Regions from separate parts of the Geobacillus sp. Y412MC52 genome, predicted to be linked through region 1. Evidence: riboswitches for the same ligand, from Rfam matches in the RefSeq annotation. Region 1 holds a riboswitch; each other region holds the start of a gene.
The links. Region 1 has a riboswitch for cobalamin ahead of GYMC52_RS11380 (ABC transporter substrate-binding protein). Riboswitches for the same ligand answer to the same signal wherever they lie in the genome.
Positions count from the first base shown of each region.

Region 2: it holds a riboswitch for cobalamin, as region 1 does, so the genes downstream of both, GYMC52_RS04390 (ribonucleoside-diphosphate reductase subunit alpha) here and GYMC52_RS11380 (ABC transporter substrate-binding protein) in region 1, are expected to answer to the same signal.
Region 3: it holds a riboswitch for cobalamin, as region 1 does, so the genes downstream of both, GYMC52_RS08940 ((2Fe-2S) ferredoxin domain-containing protein) here and GYMC52_RS11380 (ABC transporter substrate-binding protein) in region 1, are expected to answer to the same signal.

Region 1 covers NC_014915.1:2,304,288-2,312,300, reverse strand. The annotation lists gene GYMC52_RS11390 (PH domain-containing protein) at 173-787, shown strand; gene GYMC52_RS11385 (NUDIX hydrolase) at 933-1,400, shown strand; cobalamin riboswitch at 1,484-1,682, shown strand; gene GYMC52_RS11380 (ABC transporter substrate-binding protein) at 1,824-2,780, shown strand; gene GYMC52_RS11375 (FecCD family ABC transporter permease) at 2,767-3,801, shown strand; gene GYMC52_RS11370 (adenosylcobinamide amidohydrolase) at 3,798-5,270, shown strand; gene cbiB (adenosylcobinamide-phosphate synthase CbiB) at 5,267-6,241, shown strand; gene cobD (threonine-phosphate decarboxylase CobD) at 6,198-7,268, shown strand; gene GYMC52_RS11355 (bifunctional adenosylcobinamide kinase/adenosylcobinamide-phosphate guanylyltransferase) at 7,265-7,822, shown strand; gene GYMC52_RS11350 (adenosylcobinamide-GDP ribazoletransferase) at 7,819-8,013, shown strand, end outside.
Region 2 covers NC_014915.1:858,962-866,974, forward strand. The annotation lists gene GYMC52_RS04370 (sensor histidine kinase) at 1-1,037, opposite strand, end outside; gene GYMC52_RS04375 (response regulator transcription factor) at 1,034-1,708, opposite strand; gene GYMC52_RS04380 (ABC transporter permease) at 1,889-2,704, opposite strand; gene GYMC52_RS04385 (ATP-binding cassette domain-containing protein) at 2,701-3,717, opposite strand; cobalamin riboswitch at 3,920-4,115, shown strand; gene GYMC52_RS04390 (ribonucleoside-diphosphate reductase subunit alpha) at 4,171-6,528, shown strand; gene GYMC52_RS04395 (ribonucleotide-diphosphate reductase subunit beta) at 6,642-7,682, shown strand; gene GYMC52_RS18430 (gamma-glutamylcyclotransferase) at 7,883-8,013, shown strand, end outside.
Region 3 covers NC_014915.1:1,788,583-1,796,595, forward strand. The annotation lists gene GYMC52_RS08910 (sirohydrochlorin chelatase) at 1-280, opposite strand, end outside; gene cobJ (precorrin-3B C(17)-methyltransferase) at 320-2,107, opposite strand; gene GYMC52_RS08920 (energy-coupling factor ABC transporter ATP-binding protein) at 2,214-3,002, opposite strand; gene GYMC52_RS08925 (energy-coupling factor transporter transmembrane component T family protein) at 3,010-3,738, opposite strand; gene GYMC52_RS08930 (energy-coupling factor ABC transporter substrate-binding protein) at 3,722-4,015, opposite strand; gene GYMC52_RS08935 (energy-coupling factor ABC transporter permease) at 4,020-4,763, opposite strand; gene GYMC52_RS08940 ((2Fe-2S) ferredoxin domain-containing protein) at 4,764-5,162, opposite strand; cobalamin riboswitch at 5,344-5,537, opposite strand; gene rraA (ribonuclease E activity regulator RraA) at 5,596-6,081, opposite strand; tRNA gene GYMC52_RS08950 (tRNA-Gln) at 6,579-6,646, opposite strand; gene GYMC52_RS08955 (glycerophosphodiester phosphodiesterase family protein) at 6,827-7,708, shown strand; gene GYMC52_RS08960 (DNA topoisomerase III) at 7,893-8,013, opposite strand, start outside.

The DNA.
Region 1 (8,013 bases):
TGACGCCGTCATAAAAGGCGTTGGGTCTTTCGTTTTTTGCCGACGATGAAACATTTTTTCGATCGCGACGTATTACAGAATGAGGGTACGGCGCCTTGTTAAGGCAAAACGCCGTTCATCCGCCAATAGGTGGGCGCCGATAAAACGTGGAAGGAGCCGGAGGAACATGAGCATGTTTGGAAAAGTCGCCGCCGATGTGCTTGGGCTAAGCGACATCGGCTCGGTCATTCAGCCGAAAGACTACGACAAAGTGGATGCCGATGATTATGTGATGCACGAGGATGGAGAAAAAATCTATTTTCTCATCAAGTCGAAATCCGATGAATATTGCTTCACAAACCGCGCGCTCATTCATCTGGACGGCACGAGCGCCGCGAGCAAAAAACGGACGCTGCGCCGCTACGATTACTACAAGCATCCGATTTCCGACGTATCGCTCGAAACGGCCGGGACGGTCGATTTGGATGCGGAAATTAAATTTAAAATTGGACCGCATTCCTACTCCATTGATGTGCATAAAAAGCATATTGAGGAATTGAAAGATTTGTATAAATCGCTGCTGGCGATCGCGGAGATTTGCCATGAAAACGAAATGAAATTCCACTATGCTGAGCGGAGTCTGGAACTGGCAACGAAGGTGTTTGCCAACATGCGCGGCGACGGCGCCAATGTGTCGGCGGATTTTCAGGCCGTGAATGAATACGCTTTTCGCTGGCTGACGGAAGCGAAAAAGAACTATACGGTGAAGGATTTCGGCTTTGTGTTTGACAAATATATTCAACAGTGACGAGATGAAGGTTGTATCGGGGAAAGACGCCGTGCCAGAGGCGAGGTATCTTTCCTTATTTTTTTCAAGATGGCAGTATAGATGGGGCAGCCGCTTTTTTTCTGCAGGAGAGGGCTAGGATCATTCCGCGATGTAGGAGGAGAGCTTGATGGATAAACACCAACAAGCCATTATCACCGTTTCAGCCTATATTACGAATGACACGGGAGAGGTTTTGCTTGTTAAAAGCTATGACCGCTCCGATACGTGGGAAATGCCGGGCGGACAAGTTGAACCAGGCGAGCCGCTCGATCGGGCCGTTCATCGCGAGGTGTATGAAGAGACTGGCGTTGACATCCGTCTCATCGGGGTCAGCGGCGTGTATTACAATGAAACTAAAAATATCATAAACATTGTATTTAAAGCGACATATGTGAAAGGAAACGTTTCTCCCCAGCCTGAGGAAATTCAAAAGGCGAAGTTTGTGTTGATCGATGAGTCGAATATTGATGAATATGTGACATGGCCGCATTTGAAATCGCGGGTGCTCGATGCGATGAAAAGGGAATGCTCTGTTCCGTATGAAACATGGGTTATGAATCCATCTCGATTGTCTGCAAGAGTGGGAAGGTGACGACTTCCCTCCAACCTGCTGTAAATTCATAGTTGTCAAATGCTAAACGCTGCATTATTATAAAAATGTCCATATCCGACAAATTCATCAATTCGCAGCAAGGTGCCGAAAAGGCTTAATAGGGAATCCGGTGGGAATCCGGAGCTGTCCCCGCAACTGTCAATGCGGACGAAATGAAATCGCCACTGTACGGACAGATGGCTTGCGCTGTTTTCCGTACGGGAAGGCTTCAGAGTAGGATGAAGCATGAGCCAGTAGACCTGCCTTGCTTGCCGCAGTTTCCGAATCTTCGGGGGGTGAGACGCGGAAACAGTCGTACAGGGCATTGTTGTGCCCATTGGCGGTCTGTTTCGCGCTCATTCCCAGATTTAGGCGGAATGGGCGTTTTTTATTGTACATACATCACTGAAGGGGGAATGACGGATGAAACGTTGGACATGGCCGGCGGTGGTGGCGGTGTTCTTCCTTTTGGCCGCCGTGCTCGTCGGCTGCGGCGGGGCGAATGGCAGCACCGAGCCTGCGAAAAAAGAAGAACCGAAAACGGAACAAGCGGCGTTTCCGGTGACGGTGAAAGACGGGCTTGGCGAGGATGTCACGATCAAAGCGGAACCGAAAAAGATCGTCTCGCTCATCCCAAGCAATACGGAAATCGCCTATGCGTTGGGGTTGGGCGATAAGATCGTCGGCGTCAGCGATTTTGACAATTATCCGGAAGACGTCAAAACGAAAACGAAAATCGGCGGCATGGAATTCAACGTCGAGAAAATCATTTCGCTCAAACCGGATCTTGTCTTGGCCCACGCGTCAAGCGCCCATAACTCGCGCGATGGCCTCAAGCAATTGAAAGACGCCGGCATCACCGTGCTTGTCGTGAATGACGCGAAGTCGTTCGACGATGTGTATGCGTCCATCGAATTGATCGGCAAAGCGACCGGGACGACAGACAAAGCGAAGCAAGTGATTAAGGATATGAAAGAGAAGCTTGCGCAAATTCAAGAAAAAGCGAAACAAATCCCGGCGGACAAACAAGCGAACGTCTGGATTGAAGTGTCGCCGCCGCCGCAGCTGTATACGGCCGGCAAAGGGACGTTTATGGATGAGATGCTTCAAGTGATTTCAGCGAAAAACGTCGCCGGCAGCTTGGAAGGCTGGCCGATGGTGACGGAAGAAAAAGCAGTGGCCTATAAGCCGGACGTTATCATCACGACATACGGCGGAGCGAAGCAAGTGTTTGCGCGCGCCGCTTGGAAAGACGTGCCGGCGGTGAAAAACAAGCGGGTGTATGACGTCAACACCGACTTAGTAAGCCGCCCGGGTCCGCGCCTTGTCGAAGGGGTCGAGGAACTTGCCAAAGCCATTTACCCGGATGTGTTCAAGTAAAACGTGGATGTATATATTGGCCGTCACGGCGGCCATGTTATCGTTGCTCGTAGGGATATCGACAGGATCGCTGTCGATTCCCTTTTCTTCTATTGTTCGCATTCTTGCGTCCGAATGGTTTGGTATGCCGCTTCCGTCTGACATTCCGGCCGATTGGGTGCCGATCGTGATGGCGATCCGCTTGCCGCGCGTCGTGCTCGCTTTTTTGGTCGGGGCGTCATTGGCACTGGCTGGCGCGGCGTTCCAAGGGTTGCTGAAAAATGCGCTCGCCGATCCGTACACGCTCGGCGTCTCGTCCGGCGCCTCGGTCGGGGCGGTGCTCGTCATCTTTCTCGGCTGGCAATGGCCGCTCTTTGGCACGTTCACGCTGCCGATCGTGAGCATTTTATGCGGCATGGCGACGCTTGTCGCCGTTTTGGCGTTCACTCGCGCGGTTGAGCCGCAGCTGTCGGTTGAGACGATCATTTTAGCCGGCATTATCTTCGGCGCGTTTTTCAGCGCGTTCATTTCACTGATGATCGCTTTGACCGGGGAAGAATTGCGGCAAATCATCTCATGGCTGATGGGAAGCGTCGCGATGCGCGGCTGGAAATACAGCGGGCTTTTGTTGCCGTTTTTTCTCATCGGCGCGGCGGTGCTTCTCGCCAACGGCCGCGAGTTGAACGCGTTTGCTTTTGGCGAGGCGGCGGCGCTTCATGTCGGCGTTGATGTTACGCGCCGAAAAGTCATCATTTTGACGGCGGCGGCGCTGCTCACCGGCGCGGCGGTGTCGGTGTCCGGGACGATCGGTTTTGTTGGGCTCGTTGTTCCGCATATGGTTCGGCTTGTGTGCGGGCCAAACTACCGGGGGCTTTTGCCGCTGTCGCTCTTGTATGGCGGGGCGTTTCTTGTGCTTGCCGATGTGGCGGCGCGGACGATCATCGAACCGCGCGAACTGCCGATCGGCGTCATCACTGCGCTGATCGGCGCCCCGCTATTTGCCGTCTTGTTTTTCCGAAAAATGAAGCGAAAGATGGGATGATGATGCTCGAGGTGCGGGCCGTATCGCATCGGTATGGACCAAAGCAAGTGCTTGATCGTGTGACGTTTTCCGTGGAAAAAGGGGAGCTTTTTGGCATCGTCGGGCCGAACGGCAGCGGAAAAACGACGCTGCTGAAACTCATTTGCAAAGAGCTTCCGCTTGCCAGCGGTGAGATCAAGATTCATGGCCAGCCGCTTTTGGCGCTGTCTGCGAAGCAATGGGCGCGGTTTGCCGCCGTCCTGCCGCAGACAGCGGAGGCGGCGGCCGGCTATACGGTGAGAGAAACGGTGGCGCTCGGCCGCTACGCCCATCAGCGCGGCTTGTTTCCGACGTGGACAAAAGAGGATGAAGCGGCGGTTCAAGAAGCGCTTCGTGCGGTCGGCTTGGCTGACAAAATCGATGAGCCGCTTGAGCGGCTAAGCGGCGGCGAGCGGCAGCGCGCCTATTTGGCGCGGGCGCTTGCCCAAAAGCCGCAGTTGCTCTTGCTGGATGAGCCGACGAACCATATGGATGTGAGCGGCCAAGTCCGGCTTTTGGACCGGCTCGCGGAAGCTGCCCGCTCCCGCGATTTGACGGTCGTCGCCGTCTTTCACGATATGAACGTCGCTAGCTTATATTGCGACCGGGTGCTTGTGTTAAAAGAAGGAAAAACAGCGGCGCTTGGAACGCCGACAGATGTGATGACGCCGGCGCTGCTTGAGGAAGTGTTTGCCGCGCCGATTGTGCGTCTGGCTCATCCGGCGGCGGCAAAGCCGATGTTTTCGTTCGTGCCGAAAGGGAAACAAGAAGAATCGTCGGCCGGCGGGCTGCGTTTGTCCTTTCTTGATGACGCCGCTGTTCTGGCCTCCTGCCAGCCGCTTCGCGTCCTGTCCTCGGCATTGATCGGCGCTGGGTTTCAATGGGCGACCCATTTTGTCAACCGCCAAGTCGGGTTGGATTACGATTGCGGCGATGCGGAAGGAGACATGCGCCGCTATTTGGAGCAGCACGGGTTTTCGCCGGAACGAACGATCGGCATGATGACGGCGGTTGATGTCCGTGATGCCGTTTGGCTTCAGAAAGAAGGGGAAGCGTTTTCGGTGGCGGTCATGGCGACCGCTGGCGTCGGCAATGCGGTTGATGCCGCTCGGGCGTGGCAGCATAAGCCGCTTGCGGCAAGGCCGGGAACGATCAATATGGTGATTGTCATTGACGGAGTGCTGACGGAAGCGGCGTTTGTCCAGGCGATGATGACGGCGACGGAAGCGAAGGTAAAAGCGCTCGCCGATCGTTCCGTTTGCGACCCGGAAACAAGGACGCTTGCCACCGGCACGTCGACCGATTCGCTCGCCGTGGCGGCGACGCAAACCGGGCGGACGTTTGCCTATGCCGGAACGGCGACGGAACTCGGGCGCGCGATCGGTCGGCTCGTGTATGAAGCGACGATCGAGGCGCTTGACCGCTACAAGCGGCGGAGGGGGCGGCGATGACGCATTTGCTGGCAATGACGTTGGCTTTGCTGTTGGATGCGCTGCTTGGCGACCCGCGCTGGCTGCCGCACCCTGTACGCGGGATGGGAACGCTGATTGCGTGGCTTGACCGCCGCTGGAATCAAGGAACAAAGCGGCGGGCGAAAGGGGCGGCGGCCGTGGCGGTCGTGTTGGCCGCTGTTTACGGGGTATCGGCGTTGGTCGTTTATGTGGGCTACGCGCTGTCCGTATACGTGGGGGTGGCGATCGAGGCGGCGCTCATTTTCACCACCATTGCGACCAAAAGCCTCGCTGAAGCGGCTGAGGATGTGCGCCGGCCGCTTGAAGCGGGAGATCTTCCCGAGGCGCGGCGGGCGCTGTCGATGATCGTTGGCCGCGACACCGAGCGGCTCGATGAGGCCGGCATCACCCGCGCCTGCGTCGAAACGGTGGCGGAAAATACGAGCGACGGCATCACGGCTCCGCTCTTTTACGCAGCCTTGGGCGGCGCGCCGCTTGCCATGCTGTACCGGGCAGTGAACACGTGCGATTCGATGCTCGGCTATAAAAATGAAACGTATCGCGAATTTGGCTGGGCGGCCGCCCGGCTGGACGATGCGCTCAACTACATTCCGGCGCGGATGACGGCGCTCGTGATGGTGTTGGTCTGCGGCGGCCGCCGCCTTCGTTTGGCGCTGTCGATATTGTTTCGCGATGCCCGCCGCCACCCAAGCCCGAACAGCGGCTGGCCCGAGGCGGCGATGGCTGGATTGCTTGGGGTGCAGCTGGGCGGGACGAATACATATGGCGGCGTCGTCTCTGAGCGGCCGACACTCGGCGATCCCGATGTTCCGCTGCGCTCGGTTCATATTCGCCAGGCGGTCGGCATCATGATCAGAACGGTGCTCGCCTTTACGTTATTGCTGCTATGGATCGGGGGGATGATCGTTGCGTTGGCCGGCGCATGGGGCGAATCCGCGCGCGTTGTATGAGCAATGCGGATTGGCCCCTCCGAACGAATACATTGATTTCAGCGTCAATACGAACCCATATCGACTGCCGCCGTCGGCTTGGCCGAGCGGCGAGGAATGGATTCGCTGGGCCGGTGAGTATCCGGATTCGGAAGCGAAGGCGCTCAGGGAGCTCGTTGCCAAGCAGGAGCAGATTCGACCCGGACAAGTGCTGGTGACGAACGGGGCAGCGGAGGCGATTTATTTGTTGGCCGCGCTGCTTGCCGGCCGGCGCGTCGGCATCTTGGAGCCGACGTTTTCCGAGTATCGGCGCGCCTGCCTTGCTTACGGATGCGAAGTCAAGTCTTTGCTGGCAGAGGAAAACCGCGGTTTTTCGTACGACATTGACCAAGCGGCGGTATGGGCAGCGGAATGCGACGCGGTTTTTTTCTGTCATCCGAACAATCCGACCGGAACCGTGATGCCGGAGCGTGATCTCCGCTCGCTCGTCGCTGCAGCGGACCAAGCGGGGACGTATATCGTGGTGGATGAGGCGTTCTATCCGTTTTGGCGCGGCGGATTTACAGCCATGCGGTGGCTGGATCGCTATCCGCGCCTCATTGTGCTTCGATCGTTGACGAAAATCCATCATCTGGCCGGCGCGCGCCTTGGTTATGTCGCTGCCGACGAGGCGGTGATCGCTTCGCTGAAAACGCATCAGCCGCCATGGAGCACAAACTGCATCGCCCAACAATTGGCGCTTCGTTTCATGGCGATGGAATCGTTTGTCAAGTGGACGAAAGAACGGATCGCCGCCGAGCGGGAGCGCGTGTTTCGGTCGCTGCCGGCCGGCCGGTATGCCGTCTCGCCGTCGGTGGTCAATTTTTACTTGCTGCGTCCGCTCTCCGGACGGACAGAGGATTTGTTTTTCTATTTATTGCAGCAAGGAATCGTCCCGCGGCATACAATGAATTTTCCTGGACTGGACGGACGTTACGTGCGGCTTGCGGTCAAAACGCAGGTGGAAAACGATCGGCTGCTTGAAGCGCTTGCGAGGTGGAGCGGATGATGGTGTTTATCAGCGGCGCCGCGCGCAGCGGAAAAAGTGAAGCGGCGGAAGCATGCGCCATCCGGCTTTCTCGCGGCGGTCGGCTTCACTATATCGCCACCGCGCAGGCAATGGATGAAGAAATGGAAGCGCGCATCCGCCGTCATCAAGAGCGGCGCGCGGCGCAGGCCGCGCATTGGACAGTGTGGGAAGCCCCGTTCTCTTCTCAGGAGATTGCCGCTTCCCTGCGCCCAGATGATGTCGTCCTGCTTGATTGCTTGACGGCCTGGCTGGCTTACGAACTGTTTTCCGGGGAACATTGGAAAACAGAAGAGGACGACCGGGCCACCGCACGCCGCTTGCTTGACGGAGTGCGGGCGTGGGATGCCGCCTGCCGCGCGGTCGTGATTGTATCGAACGAGCTGTTTGCCGGAGGTGTTCCGGATGATCCTGGCACATTTCGCTACATGAAAACGCTTGGCTCGCTTCACCAACAGTTGGTCGCGGAAGCGGCGGCCGCCGCGGTCGTTGAATGCGGCCTTCTCCGCGTGAAAAAAGGGCGGTGGCCGGGATGAAGCAAGCATGGAACGGATGGCTGTTGGCGCTGCAGCTGTTTACCACGATCCCGATTCGGCGCTCGATCGAATGGAACGCCGCCCATGTCCGCTGGCTCGTGCGCTGTATGCCGCTTGCGGGGGCGCTGATCGGGGCGCTTTCGGCCGGAGTGTATGCACTCTTTTCCTCGTTTTCATTCAGCTCGCCGCTT
Region 2 (8,013 bases), 1.4 Mb from region 1:
TCCACTATAAAGGTCGCTCCTTCTCCCGGCTGGCTCTGAACGGAGATGGTTCCATGATGGATATCGACAATCTTTTTGGCGATCGACAAGCCGAGCCCGCTGCCGCCTGCGGCGCGATGGCGGGATTTGTCGGCTTTATAAAACCGTTCAAAAATGCGGGGCTGGTCGTGTTCGCTAATTCCCGGTCCTGTGTCGGAGAAGGTGATGATGGCTTGTTCGCCGCGGCGCTGCAGCTGGATGGTGATCGTTCCTCCTTTCGGTGTAAATTTGATCGCATTATGGATCAAGTTCAGCCACACTTGACTGAGCAAATCCTCATAGGCCGTAATGACGACTTTTTCAAGCATGACACACATGTCCAATTCTTTTTCCGCCCACTGCGGCTCGCAGTGAAGAATGAGCGTTTGCAGCTGCGTGTCCAAGCGATAGGATGTGGGATGAAACGGGTGGCGATCGGAGTCTAACATCGCCAACCGCAACAAATTCTCGCTTAACTTCGACATCCGGACGCACTCCGTTTCAATAATGTCGAGATAATGCATCCGCTGCTCACGGCTTAGGTTCTCGTTTTTCAGCGCCCGGGCAAACCCGCGGATCGATGTGAGCGGAGAGCCGATTTCATGAGAAACGTTGGAAATAAATTCTTGCCGCATCTCTTCCATAGCTTGCAAATTTGCGGCCATGTCGTTAATGCGTGTCACGAGTTCGCCAAACCAATGATTTCGTTCCCCCCAGTCAACGCGGAGATTGACGCGAAAATCGCCTTTGGCGATTCGATTGAGGGCGTCCATCAAGTGCTGCCATAACATTTTTTCACGCTTTCGCAGAAAAGGACTGATCGCGCTCATGCTGATCCCAAATAAGAAGAAGCCGAAAATCGATGTAATGATTTGCCGGACGAGCGGCTGCGGCCGCCAAGCGAATCGGGTGTAGATCGCTTCCGTGATGAAATACGCCGCAGTCCAAAAAAGGCTGATGATGGTCATGACAGCGATGACTGTCAAGACGGATTTGAGCACAAATCGCAATCGTTTCATTGACATGCCTCCAGCCGATAGCCGAGTCCACGAATTGTGCGGATGGAAAATGGGGAATCCGGTTGGGCAAACCGTTCGCGCAGCCGTTTGATATGCACGTCCACCGTTCGTTCATCTCCTTCATAATCGTAGCCCCAGATCTGTTCAATCAACTCGTCGCGCGTAAACGTTTTGCCCGGATAGCTGGCCAACTTAAAAAGCAGTTCGAATTCTTTCGGCGGTAAGGTGATCTCTTGGTCTCCCAAACGGCATTCGTACGTCTTGCGGTTTAACGATAAATGGCCGATTTGCACGATTTGCGAGGTGGTGATTCGATACCGTTTGAGCAATGCTTTGACCCGGGCGACGAGTTCAAGCGGGTCGAACGGTTTGACGAGATAATCGTCCGCCCCAAGCTCGAATCCCTTCACTTTTTGTTTCGTTTCCCCTTTGGCCGTCAACATCAAAATCGGCACATCGTCATAGTCGCGCAGTTCGCGGCATAGCTCCCATCCGTCCATTTCCGGCATCATAATATCCATAATGACCAAATCCACTTTCACCGTTTCCAGCACATCAAGCGCCTCTTTTCCGTTAGCCGCCTCGTGGATTGTAAATCCTTCCAAGCTTAAAAAGTGGCTGACGAGTTCGCGAATATGAGCATCATCATCGACGACTAAAATTCGTGCCATTTCCATCCCCTTTCTTTTCCATTTGTTCTATTTTCATTGTGCCGCTTTCGCTCGGCCTCCGTCAATGCGGAAGCAAATCTGTTTATGATTTCGTCTTGACTGTGGATCGTGAACGAATCTATTTTGTTGGTTCTTGATGTTCATTAGAAGAACGGGGATGCCCATCGGACATCCTGAGTGTTATGCACGGCGCATATAGACACGAACCGTGATTGGCGCAAAGATCGCGACAATCGCTGCCGCGCCGAGCAAGGAGACGACGAAATCGGTGCCAATTGTTCCGTGATTCGTCAACTCGCGGACGGCCGCGATCATATGGGAAATGGGATTGACTTTGGCAACCCATTGCAACCAATCGGGCATCGTCTTGATCGGCACGAACGCATTCGAGACAAACATAAGCGGAAACAGCGCCATCATGGAGATCCCCTGTACGGCGGCCGCATGACGCGCAATGACGCCGCAGAAGGCAAAGATCCAGCTGACGGCCCACGCGCACCCGATGGCGAAAACGCCCGCAAACGCCATACTGGCGATGCCTCCTTCCGGGCGGTAGCCGATGAGAAATCCCATGGCGAACGTCAGCACGGTGGCGATGGCGTACCGGACTGTATCGGCCACCAACCCCCCTGCCAACGGAGCGATGCGGGCGATCGGCAGCGATTTAAAACGGTCGAATACGCCCTTGTCCATATCATCGCGAAGTTGAACCCCCGAGGCGACGGAAGCCCCGATCAACGTCTGGATCAGAATGCCGGGAACGATCATCGGCAAGTAGTCATGCACATTTCCCGCGATGGCTCCGCCAAAGATGTAGGTAAACATCAGAGTGAATAGGATCGGCTGGAAGGTGACGTCAAATAATTGTTCTGGCGTGCGCCGCACCTTCAGCAAACTGCGATAGGCCATCGTCAAGGAGTTGCTTACGGCTTGGGAAACGCTTGCCCGGTTTTTCAGTTGGCGATGGGCGGCTGATTGTGGAGACATGTGTTTCATCCCATCGTTCCCTCCCTTACAATGTTGGATTCCTCTGCGTTTTTTTCCACTCCATGGCCGGTAATGGTCAGAAAGACTTCATCAAGGGTCGGTTTTTGCACACTTAACTCGGCTAAGCGGATGCCCTCTTGACGCAAAGCGACAAGCAAGTCCGTCACATGGTCTGCATCGGCCATCGGCGCCGTGATGTTCCCGGTTTCCAAGGACACCGTCGACCGGACACGGAGAACGCGTTCAATGATGCGCCTTGCCGTTTCGATCTCCTCAGGATGCTGCAGCTTGACTTGCAATGACGACTGACCGACAGACGCCTTGAGTTCATCGGGTGTCCCTTCGGCGACGACCCGGCCATGATCAATCACAGCGATTCGGTCTGCCAATTCGTCCGCTTCTTGCAAATATTGGGTCGTCAACAGCACGGTTGTCCCCATGTTCACCAAGCGCCGGATCGTTTCCCACATTTGATTGCGCGTGCGCGGATCGAGCCCAGTGGTTGGTTCGTCAAGAAAAATGAGCGGCGGCTGGGCAATGAGGCTGGCGGCGAGATCCAGACGCCGGCGCATACCGCCGGAGAAATGTTTCAATGGGCGTTTAGCCGCTTCCGTCAAACCAAATTCCTCCAATAATTCGCTTGTTTTCCGCCGTGCTTCTGCCCGGCTCAGACCGAGAAGCCTAGAAAAGATCATTAGATTCTCTGTCGCGCTTAGCGTTTCGTCGACGGATGCGTATTGGCCGGTGACACCGATCAATTGCCGGACGATTTGCGGTTGTTTGACGACATCATACCCAAAAATTTTGGCGGAACCAGCGTCCGGGCGCAATAACGTTGCTAACATTCGGATCGTCGTTGTCTTGCCGGCTCCATTGGGGCCAAGCACGCCATAGATGGCGCCTGCGCGCACGTATAAATCGAGGCCGTCCACGGCCCGATGGTTACCGAATGTTTTTACCAATCCATGCGCTTCCACTGCCCACTCTTGATGGGCGGTTGAGATTGGGCGTTTGAATCCCATTTTGCGTCCCCTCCTTCATATGATTCGTACATGGTGAATCGTAGCAAGTTTTTATGAACGAAATATGAACAAGGAACGATTTTTAGTGGAAGAGAAAATTTGATTCGCTCACTCTTGCAATTTTCCCGGTTTTGGTATATGCTTGTTCCATCAGGATGCTAAATACTATATATTGGTTTTGAAGTCTTGTTGTACAACTACATATCGTTCTGCCAAGCAATGGTGTCCATCAGGACTTAATAGGGAATCCGGTGTGAATCCGGAACTGCCCCCGCAACTGTATGTGCGGACGAAATGGGATGGCCACTGGCGGCAAGAGCCATTCGGCGCGCCGCTGGGAAGGCCCCAAAGTAGGACGATGCACGAGTCAGGAGACCTGCCTTGCTTGGAACGTTTCATGTTCTTCGGGGTGTGAGAAGATGAAACGATAGGGGAAAAGAAAAAGGGTTTCGTATGCCTTTTTTCCGTCTGTCGTTTCATCCGCTCGCCTGCCCGAGCGGATTTTTTATTGAAGGAGTGGGGAAACGAATGACCGCATTGACGAAAATGATCATCATCGATGACCAAGGGAAGCCGGTTTCTTTTTCACGTGAAGAGTTTGCGTCGCTGATTGGGCAAGCCGCCGCTGGATTCGGCCGTCTGTCGCTTGATGAATACGTCGAGCGTGTTTGGCAGCTTCTCAGTCGAAAGGAGTCCGTCACGGTAGAACAGCTGCACCAAACGGCTATTTTGGAAGGACTTTCTTACATTGATGAAGATGAGCCGGACTGGACATTTGTGTGCGCCCGGCTGTATTTGCGGCAATTGTACCGTGAAGCGGCGCGGCAGCGTGGGTATGACGAGCGCGAGCGGTATGGCGATTTCTACTCGCTGCTTGTTGCGCTGACAGAACAAGGGGTGTACAGTCCGCTGCTGCTTGAACGTTATACGAAAGAAGAAATTGATGCCATCGGTGCGTTTCTTGATCCGGAGAAGGACAAGCTGTTTACGTACATCGGGCTGCGCACGCTCGCTGACCGGTATTTGGCCCGCGATTATGAGCGGCGGCTGTATGAATTGCCGCAGGAGAGGTTTTTGGTCATCGCCATGACGCTAATGGTGAATGAACCACCCAAGCGGCGCCTTGAGCTCGTGAAGGAAGCGTATTGGGCGTTAAGCAACTTATACATGACCGTGGCGACGCCGACGCTTGCCAATGCCGGGAAGTCATACGGCCAGCTGTCGAGCTGCTTTGTCGACACGGTCGATGACAGCTTGCAAGGGATTTATGACAGCAACACCGACATCGCCAATTTGTCGAAATCGGGCGGCGGCATCGGCGTCTATTTAGGCAAAATCCGTTCGCGCGGCAGCGACATCAAAGGGTTTAAAGGGGTCTCCTCCGGCGTCATCCCGTGGATGAAGCAGTTGAACAATACAGCGGTGAGCGTCGATCAGTTGGGACAGCGAAAAGGGGCCATTTCCGTCTATTTGGATGTATGGCATAAAGACATTTTTGCGTTTCTCGATGCGCGGCTCAACAACGGTGACGAACGGCTGCGGACGCATGATTTGTTCACCGGCGTTTGCATCCCTGATTTGTTCATGGAGCAAGTCGAACAGCGCGGCGACTGGTATTTGTTTGATCCGCATGAAGTGCGGAAGGTGATGGGGTTTAGCTTGGAAGATTTTTATGATGAGGAAAAAGGGTGCGGGAGTTTCCGCGAGAAATACTGGCAATGCGTCAACGAATCAAGGCTGTCGAAAGAAAAAGTGCCGGCGATCGAAGTGATGAAAAGCATCATGCGCAGCCAGCTCGAGTCGGGGACGCCGTTTATGTTTTACCGCGATGAAGTGAACCGGCAAAATCCGAATCGCCATCTCGGGATGATCTACTGCAGCAACCTTTGCACGGAAATCGCGCAAAACCAAAGCCCAACCGTGATGAAGCGGCAATATGTAAAAGACGGGATGATCATCATTGAAAAAATACCAGGCGATTTTGTCGTCTGCAATTTATCGTCGATCAACTTGGCGCGGGCGGTGACCGATGGGGTTTTGGCGCGGCTCATCCCGATTCAAATGCGGATGCTCGATAATGTCATTGATTTAAACAATATTCCGGTGCTGCAGGCCGGCCTGACGAACGAAAAATACCGCGCTGTCGGGCTTGGCACCTTTGGCTGGCATCATCTTTTGGCGTTAAAAGGCATTCGCTGGGAGTCGGAGGAAGCGGTCCGCTATGCCGACGAGCTGTATGAAACGATCGCGTATTTGGCGATTCAAGCGAGCATGGAGCTCGCCAAAGAGAAAGGGAGCTACCCGGCGTTTCCGGGATCGGACTGGCAGACGGGCGCTTATTTTGAGCGGCGCGGCTACGAAAGCCACGGTGAACTCGATTGGGATCGGCTGAAGCAAGATGTGGCCCGCTACGGGATGCGCAACGGCTATATCATGGCCATCGCCCCGAACGCATCGACGTCGATCATCGCTGGCAGCACGGCGAGCATTGATCCCATTTTCTTAAAAGTATACGCCGAGGAAAAGAAAGATTATAAGATTCCCGTTACGGTGCCGGATTTAAACGAACAGACGACATGGTATTACAAATCGGCGTACCATATCGACCAACGTTGGAGCATCAAGCAAAACGCCGCCCGCCAGCGCCATATCGACCAAGCCATCTCCTTTAACTTCTACGTCATGAACACGATTAAGGCAAAAGAGCTGCTCGATTTGCATTTGACGGCGTGGAAGTCGGGGTTGAAAACGACGTATTACGTGCGTTCGACATCGGGGACGATCGACGAGTGCGATTCTTGCGCGAGCTGACCATGGGGCGCAACAAACGCCTTTGGTCGGGCTTTCCCTTCCTTGTGCGGGAGGGGCGTCCGCGGTTGGTCGCGCATCACGATACTTGAAAGAGAAAGGAAGGAATCGACACAATGACGATCAGCTTAGTCAAACGGCCGATTATGGATCCAGAGGCGCCGAACCGTTCGACGGGCATCATCAACGGCCGTTGCTCGAATGTGTTGAACTGGGACGATATCGCCTACCCATGGGCGTATGCGAAATATAAGCGAATGCTCGCCAACTTTTGGACGCCGTTTGAAATCAATATGTCGCAAGATGTGAAGCAGTTTCCGCAGCTGACCGACCGCGAGCAGGATGCGTTTTTGAAAATCATCGGACTCTTGGCGCTGCTTGACAGCATCCAAACCGACTACGCTGGGCGCGTCGCTGATTACATTACGGACCCGAGCATCAATGCGCTCATGATCATGCTCGCCCAGCAGGAAGTCATTCACAACCATTCCTATTCGTACGTGCTCTCGAGCCTTGTGCCGAAAGCGAAGCAAGATGAAGTATTCGACTTTTGGCGGAACGAACCGACGCTGCGCAAGCGGAACGATTTTGTGACGAACGGCTACAAGGCGTTTGCCGAAGAGCCGAACGTGGAACATTTGCTGCGGTCGATCGTCTTTGACGTCATTTTAGAAGGATTGTTTTTCTACTCGGGGTTCGCCTTTTTCTACAACCTCGCGCGCCAGCAAAAAATGGTGGCGACGAGCACGATGATCAATTACATCAACCGCGACGAGCACATTCATGTTGATTTGTTTGCGAAAATTTTCAAAGAAGTGTTGAACGAATACCCGGAGTATCGGACGCCGGAGCTTTCCGATTTTGTCCGTGAAACGTTTACGAAAGCGGCTGAGCTGGAAATCGAATGGGCCGGGGAAATCATCGGGAATGACATCGATGGCATCGACTTGGCTGATTTGGAAGCGTACATTAAGTTTTACGCCAACGTCCGCGCTCATCAGCTCGGTTTTGACCGCCCGTTTGACGGCTATCGGACGAACCCGCTCCGCTGGATTAAAGCGTATGAAGAAGTCGACCTCGGCAAATCAGACTTCTTCGAGCAAAAACCGCGCCAATATACGAAAGTGCAAGTGGATAATGGGTTTGATGAGCTGTAAGGAAAACCGCGTTGGGGCATCGTCCAACGCGGTTTTTTACCGGAAAACATGATTAACGGAGGGATTCTCGCTGCATTATACAATGGGGAAGAGAAAAGGAAAAGAGATGTTGCGGCTTGTTGTCGGACGGTAGGCTTGGGCGCCTTACCTTGGTATAATGAGAAAAAACTTGCTTTTGAATGCGAAAGGGGACGGGAGAAGTGGGGAAAAAACAGGAAATCGAACGGCTGCGCGAGCAATTGAATCAGTGGCTCGTGGAAGAGGAGCACGACAATGACGAGGTATGGCTGAAGAGGGGGGAAGCGATTTTTCAACGTTTCGCTCAGCTGGA
Region 3 (8,013 bases), 520 kb from region 1:
GCGGATAGCGCGCTTTGGCCTCATCGATTTCCGCCGGGATATGCAGCTTCGAATGCCCGGCCGGCAATAAAATAAGCGGAATGACCGCCACTTCCATTGCCCCGGCTTCGGCGCAGCGTTCGATTCCTTCGCTGATCGACGGACGGCCAAATTCTAAAAAACTTGTTTCAATATGAAACGAATCGCGCAAACGCGGCCGCAGGCGGTCGACAAACTGCCGCACTTGCTCGTTCCCTTCCGGGTCGCGGCTGCCATGGCCGACAAACAAAATGGATCTCATGTTCGTTCTCCCTCTCTTTCGTGTCGCTCAATCTGACGGTTACTCGCCGCATGCCGGCGTTTCGATCATCGCCGCCGTCTTGGCTTCTTCATGCGAAAAACGGCCGATTTGTTTCACGCGGGCAAAAAATTTATGAAACCGTTCGTTCGGATGAGCGTGTTCTTTGTACTGCGCGATGATGTCCGCCACAACCGCCACAATCTCTTCCGGCGGAATGCCTTCCGCTACGAGCCGGCCGGGATGGGCGTTGCGGCCGACCGTTTTCCCGCCCAAAAACAAGTCAAACTTCCCTTTCCGGTACACAAGCCCAATGTCTTCGCGCACCGCGCCGTAGCACGCCATCCCGCAGCCGTTGATGCCAAGCTTCAACTTTTTTGGCAGCGCCATGCCCCCAAATCGCCGCGCCAATTCCTCTGCATATGGAATAGCGTCTTTTTTCTCCCCATCGCAAAAATCACATGCCTTCACCGTCAGCACATCACCGACCGGCATCACGATCAGCCCGGCGTCAACGAGACGCGCCACAAGCCCATCTGGGTCCTCTGTCAACCGTTCGATTTTCATATAATGATCCGGTGTGTAGGTCATTTTTCCATCCATCCCTACCACTTCCGCAAGCACGATGAGCTGTTCCGGGGTGAACTGTTTATTGGCCACGCCCGGGCTCACCGCCGCTTCCAACAACACGGCCGCCGTCTTTCTTGTTTTCCGTCTCTCTAAAGCGGCCAGCGCGTCTTCAGCTGTTTCTTTCACCCGTTTTGGCGCGGCGGTCGGCTGCCGTTCCGCTGTTTTTGCCAGCGGCGCGGCAAGCGTCGGCAAAACGGCAGCCGGCGGCGTTGGCTCGGCCTCCTTCGTGGCCGCGGCAACAGACGACGGTCGAACCGCGGTGGCCAAGGCGGTGAAAGCACGATCCTTCTGGTTGTCCCCGGCGAGGACAGCCGCTTCGGACGTCCCTGATGCCCCCGTGCTTCCTTCGTCCTCATCTTCCAGCGGTTTCGTCTGGTCAAGCGCCCACGGCTCCGCTTCTTTGCGCAGCCGTTCATGCGGTTTAAGCGGCTGGACGGCGGCTGCTAGTTGATACTTGCGCTGGTAGCCTCGCGGCGTGATCATCACGCCGTCATGGACGAATGTCGTTGAGTTGCCGATAATCACCGTCGTCAACATGCCGATCTCATGGTCAAGCATATGCGCCAAGTCGGTGAGAACGATATGCTGCCGCTCGCGGTACGCGCTTTTTACCAGACCGACCGGGGTTTCCGGAGACCGATGGCGGAGCAGGATGCGCTGTGCTTCCACAATCTGTCTAGTGCGCCGTCCGCTTTTCGGGTTGTAAAGCGCGATGACAAAATCGGCCGCGGCGGCGGCGTCAATCCGCTTTTCAATCAGCTCCCACGGCGTCAAATGGTCGCTCAAGCTGATCGTACACGCATCGTGCATAATCGGTGCGCCAAGCAGCGCGGCGCACGAATGGATCGCGGAAATGCCGGGGATGACTTCGACTTCAATCGAGCTGTCTTTCGTCCACCCTTTTTCGATCAGCACTTCATACACGAGCCCGGCCATGCCGTACAACCCGGCGTCACCGCTTGAAATGACGGCGACCGTTTTGCCGCGCTCCGCCCATTTCACCGCCGCTTGGGCGCGGCTCACTTCTTCCGTCATGCCAGTGCTGATGATTTCCTTTCCGACAATCAGATCGCGCACAAGTTCGATGTACGTTTTGTAGCCAATGATGACGTCGCTTTCTTCAATCGCTTCCCGAGCCCGTTTCGTCATATGGTCGACGCTTCCCGGGCCAAAGCCGACAATGAGCAGTTTGCCGTTCATCATCATTCCCTCCTTTGCTGATTGAGGAAAAAAGTTCACTTTTCACCAATTAATCCCCTAGAGCCCCAAACCTTCTGCAACGGTTTCGGCGCGGATCCCTCCCCATTTATTGGGCAAGGCATCGGGGCACGGTCTTTTCCTCCGGCCGCCACGCTTGCCAAAGCCGCACAAACAGCGGAACATCCAAACGAACATCCAAAAGCCGTTGGCGATCGGCGAACACGTCCTCCGGCGCCCCTTGCATCACGATGCGCCCTTCGTGCATGACGGCGACGACATCCGCCCACTGCCAGACAAAATCCATATCATGCGTGGCAATTAACACGGTCGTCCCCGCTCGATGAATCGCCTCGATTTGCTCAAGAAACTGCTTTGTCTGGTGCTGATCCAAGTAGGCGGTCGGCTCGTCAAGCACGAGCAAATCCGGCTTCGTCGCCATGGCGCAGCAAAGCGTCAGCCATTTTTTCTGCCCGAGGCTGAGTTGGTGGGTCGGACGGTCCAACCAGGAATGGAGCTTGTATTCTTCTACAATCGAGGCGAGCGCTTCTCCCATTTTGTCCATATCCATTCCAGCATGGGCGAGGCTGATCGCCAATTCATCGCGCACGAGCGGCGCAAGAATTTGATGCTCCGGATTTTGAAAGACGATGCCGACTTCACGCCTCCATTGCGCCCAATCGGCGCCGCGTTCATACATGTTGCGCCCTTTCCAATACACCGTTCCTTCTTGCGCCCGCAATAGCCCATTCAAATGAAGAAACAGCGTCGTTTTGCCGCATCCGTTTGGCCCAATGAGCACACATTTTTTTCGCTCCACAATCTCCCAATCAACCCCATTGAGCACATCGCGTGTCGAATCATATGCATACCGCACTTGTTCCATCCGCAACAGCAAATCTCTCTCATCCTTTCCACCATTCCAAACCGAGCAACAGCATCACCATCACGACGCCGGCTGTGATGTCGGCAAGGTGCATATTCGTTTTCAGCGGTTGATGTGTATACACAACCGAAGTCATTCCCCCACGGGCAGCAAGCGAACGGCTGAACGCTTCATACGATTGCCACGCTTTTATCCATAATTGATACATGAGCATCCCCCCGTGCCGCCAATGCGTTCCCCCATTGCGGGCACGCAACGCCAACATCAGCTCAGCCGCCGCCTGCTCCAATAAAAAGATGAAGCGATACATGAGAAAACAAAGTTCAACCAACGCTGCCGGGAGACGCATCCTCCGCAGCACGGCAAACAACTCCGGCGCCGGGGTCGTAATGAGCACAAAAAACAGACAAGACCATGCGGCCAGTGAACGAATGGCCAGCTGAGCAGCTGGTTGCAGCTGACTGTCAACGATCGAGAACTGAAAGGGAAAGGACACAGACACGACCAACGTCAACAGGCTAAGCCCTAAAAAGATGCAGGCGGCCAACATCGCTTTTCCATACAAGGAAAACGGCACCCCCGCACGGCCGATAATCCAGTACGCCATCCCGCCAAGCACGAGCCATTGCTCGCGCCAGCCGCCGATCATGACGACAAAAAGCATGGCGAGAGCCATCAGTAATTTCCATTCCGCCCGCCATGTGCGAAGCCGGTTGTCATACGCCCAACGATCAAACTCGCGAATCATGGCTGTTCTCCCGCTCCGACCGCCCTTTGTACAACCCAACGACATAGCCAATCACGCCAGCGCCAAGCGCGGCTTGCAACGAGAACAACAGCGTTTCGACTTCGCCGCCCGGCAGGGTAAAAATCGATTCAAACCACGGACGATAATGCGGGTTGATCGCTTGAATGGCTTTTTCGGCTTGGTCGTCCGTTCCGCCGAACGCTGACCCGCGCGCCCACCAAAGCGGCACTACGATCGACAAAGCGGCAAGCAATAACAACAAACGATTTTTCTTCATGTCCTCATGCCCCCTTTTCCTTTTGGAACAACGGAGAGGCTTGATACGAAGCAAGCCAGTTCCAGACGATCACCGTTAAAATGCCCTCGGTTACCGCCAGCGGCACTTGAGTGATAGCAAAAATGCCAGCAAATTTCCCAAACGAAGCCATCACCCCGCCATCAGGCGCCGGAAACGCCAAAGCAAGCTGCAGCGAGGTCGTGACATACGTTACCAAGTCAGATAAGCAAGCAGCAAGAAACAACGAGACTCGCTGGGACAACAAGCTTTTCCGTCCCAACCGATAAATGATATAAGCGACAAACGGTCCAACGACCGCCATTGACATGGCATTGGCTCCTAATGTCGTCAATCCTCCATGAGCGAGCAGTAGCGCTTGAAAAAGAAGGACAATCGTGCCGATTACCACCATCACCCACGGTCCAAACAAAACGGAGCCAAATCCGATCCCAGTCGGATGAGAGCTGCTGCCGGTGACCGATGGGATTTTGAGCGCCGATAGCACAAATGTAAACGCACCAGCCAGCGCCATAAGAAGCTTTTGTTCCGGATGTTGTTTCAAGGTGCGGACAAGCCGGCGCAAGCCAAGCACGAAAAACGGCAAAAACAACAGCCACCAAAAGAGCGCCCATCTGACTGGCAGAAAGCCTTCCATAATGTGCATGGCATATGCTTCCTGTTCACTGGTCATCCAAAAATACGCGACGAATAAAGCGACGATGCTGCTCCACCGGATGATCTTTTTCATTTATCCGCTCGCTCCTTTCTCGACATGTTCGGTTTTTCGTTTTCCGCTTGGCGCCTCTCGTTCACCGTCTGGCGTCAACACCAACGCGTCTTCGTATTCATACGTCGCCCACGCGCGAAGCGGCTCGCCGTTTTGCAAATGGCGTTGGACGACCTCTTTTGCCTTCTCCGGTGTCATCAACCGGTACCAGACGCCATCCGGGTAGACGATCATCACACACGCATCTTGACAGCGTCCGTTGCAGCGCGTCCTTGTTGTATGGACAGCGTCGTCAAGCCCAAGGCGGGCGATCTCCTCACGCACCGCGGTTGTCACGTCATCCCCTCCATGGCGAAGGCACGTCCCTCCGTTGCAAATGAGCACATGATGCTTCATTCCCCGCAAATCCCACGTCGCCACCAAATCCCCCCTTTTGCTAGAATGGTAGAATGAAATGCGGCAGACGGACGGTTTTTCGACAAAAGAAAAAGCACCTCTACAGCAGAGGTGCAGAAAAATGTATACGAAAGGCGTAAACGGCCCAAACAGGGCCCCTGAAGCCGTCATTCTCCCGCACGTCTGCCTATAGTCCCGTAGGCATCCGTCCGATCCAAACAAGGCAGGTCTCCTGACTTAGGATCATCGCTTGGCGGCGTCTTCCCGAAGCATCCTTCAGTGACTTGTTGCCGCAAAGCTCCCCATCACAGTGGCGGGCACCGTGCCGGATTTTCACCGGGCTTCCCTTTTCACCCAAGCCCTTAAGCAGGCTTAGGCACCTTGTTTGTTTCTCGCCTATTGATCTTGTCATGGAACAAGCATCCGTTTTCATCGTAGTACAACTTGATGGCGGCCGTCAACCGTTTTTTGCCGACAAATCTTTGTTGGCGACGACAACGCCGTCCGCATCGGCGTACACGTACGCCCCTGGCTCCCAGCGGACGCCGCCAAACTCGAGCGCAACGTCGCGAGAGCCTTTTCCCTCTTTTTTGCTTTTCACCGGGCATGTGCCGATCGCCATCACTCCAATCGGCATGGCGCCAATTTCCGCTGAATCGCGGATGCAGCCGTGGATGATGACGCCAGCAAGCCCCCTCTCGCAGGCGATTTGCGCCAACCGGTCGCCTAATAACGCCACGCGGCGCGAGCCTTTTCCATCAACCACGAGCACCGTACCCGGCGGCACCGTCTCGAGCGCTTCACGGACAAGGACGTTGTCTTCAAACACATCGACCGTCGCGATCGGCCCGGAAAACATCCGTTTTCCGCCGTACGATTGGAACGGCAACTCGCATACTTGCAACTCGTCTAAAAATTGATCGCATAAATCGGCTGTTTTCATTGTCGCTCTCCCCTTTCATGTTTTGCATTCGCCGTCATTCGCCAAAATCCTTCTGCCTCAGCAGTTTTTTGTCGACGATCTTTCATTCGAACGACTGACACGAACGCGGCGATGTGAACCAAACCATTGTGTGGCCGTCAATCGCTTCGATGTATTCCACCGCTCGCATTGAAACTATAAAAAACGGCCCCGCGCCGATATATGGCGGAGACCGTTTTCACCGGCCCAAAGCCCCTCCGGTTTGACCAGACGTTCAGCTGGGCTATATAGATGCAACGAAATCGTTTAACATATCCTTGACGGAAAAGTGGCTCATCCATTTTTGACTGTCGAAGGCAAGCCACAGGCTTGCCTCCGTCACGCTAAGGCGTGACGGAAGACCGAACAACGACTCGCTTCACAGACCCATTCATGGGTCTGGAAGCGGTGTTGTTCGGTCACTCGACAGTCGGATGAAATGACCGGTAAAAACGAAAAATGTTAAAGCTTTAAATTGCATCTATATAGCTGGATTCGAACCAGCGCATCACGGAGTCAAAGTCCGTTGCCTTACCGCTTGGCTATAGCCCAACGTTTTGTTGTCGTTTACAGTATGCGGCATGATAACGCACTTTATGCATCAAACTGAATATCCCTTTGCTTGATGTGCGAAACTATCGGTACAAGCATCCTTTCCCCACTATATCACCTCGTTTTTCCCTCGCACTTGTTTTCCCGATATGATACTGGAAGGGGAGAGATGTATATGCGCCGGATCACGGTTTTTCGCTTCTATCTTTGCACATTGTTTTTGTTATCGTCGCCGATCGTCTTAGCGGCCGCGGCTGCCTGGCAGCCATCCAGCCAGCCGAAAACCGCCGTCATCGCCCACCGCGGCGCGTCCGGATACGCGCCGGAGCATACGCTCTCATCCTACCGCCTTGCCGCCCGCATGCAGGCGGACTATATCGAAGTCGATGTGCGCGCAGCCAAAGACGGGAAGCTCGTTGCTCTGCATGATGCGACGCTCGCCCGGACGACAAATGCCGAAACGGTCTACCCGCGCCGTGCTCCGTGGCGGGTAAATGATTTTTCGTTCGCTGAACTGAGGCGGCTGGATGCCGGTTCGTGGTTTCATCCACGCTTTGCCGGCCAGCGCATCCCGACGCTTGATGAGGTGATTCAGATGCTGAAAGCGGAGCGTGTGGAAGCCCCGTTGTACATCGAAACGAAACAGCCCGGCATCGAAGAGGCGGTCGTCCATCTATTGAAAAAACACGGTTTCCTGCAACAGCGCCGCGTCATGTTTCAATCGTTCCACCCGGAAAGCTTGCAAGCGCTCCGGCCGCTCATCCCGCACGGCATTCAGCTCATTCAATTGGTCGGCGAAAAGGAAGCGCACAGCGGCGGCGACGAGCTGCTGCAACAAATCGCCGTCTATGCCGATGGCATCGGCTTGCCGCTTTCGGCCGTCACCGAAGAGTGGGTGCGCGCCGCCCATCGCCGCGGGCTCATGGTCCACGTCTATACCGCCAACGCTCGGCACGATCTGGAGCGCCTATGCGCCATGGGCGTTGACGGCCTGTTCACCGATTATCCAGACCGCCCTGGCCGCATTGCCGCCTGCCGTCGTCTGCCCCGCCATTGACCGGCCTTCAGGGAGCCAGGGGGAGCTTATTGTTCACATAATGTTATTATGGTTAATAAAAACGAAAATCGTTCCCATTTGACCCGATTCGGTGTATCATTTGAGAAAAAGGAGGCCAGATCGGCGGGCCGCCATCGGTCCGCCTTTTCGCCAAGCCTCCCGTCCCCAACGCCTGTTGCCTTCGTCACGGCTTCGGAAACTGAAACGACAATTTCTTCTCGTTTTCATCCCAAACGAGTATGGCGTCAAACGTTTTCCCGCCTTTTTTAAACCCTTTTATGACATTTGTTTTCCCTTGCGCCAGC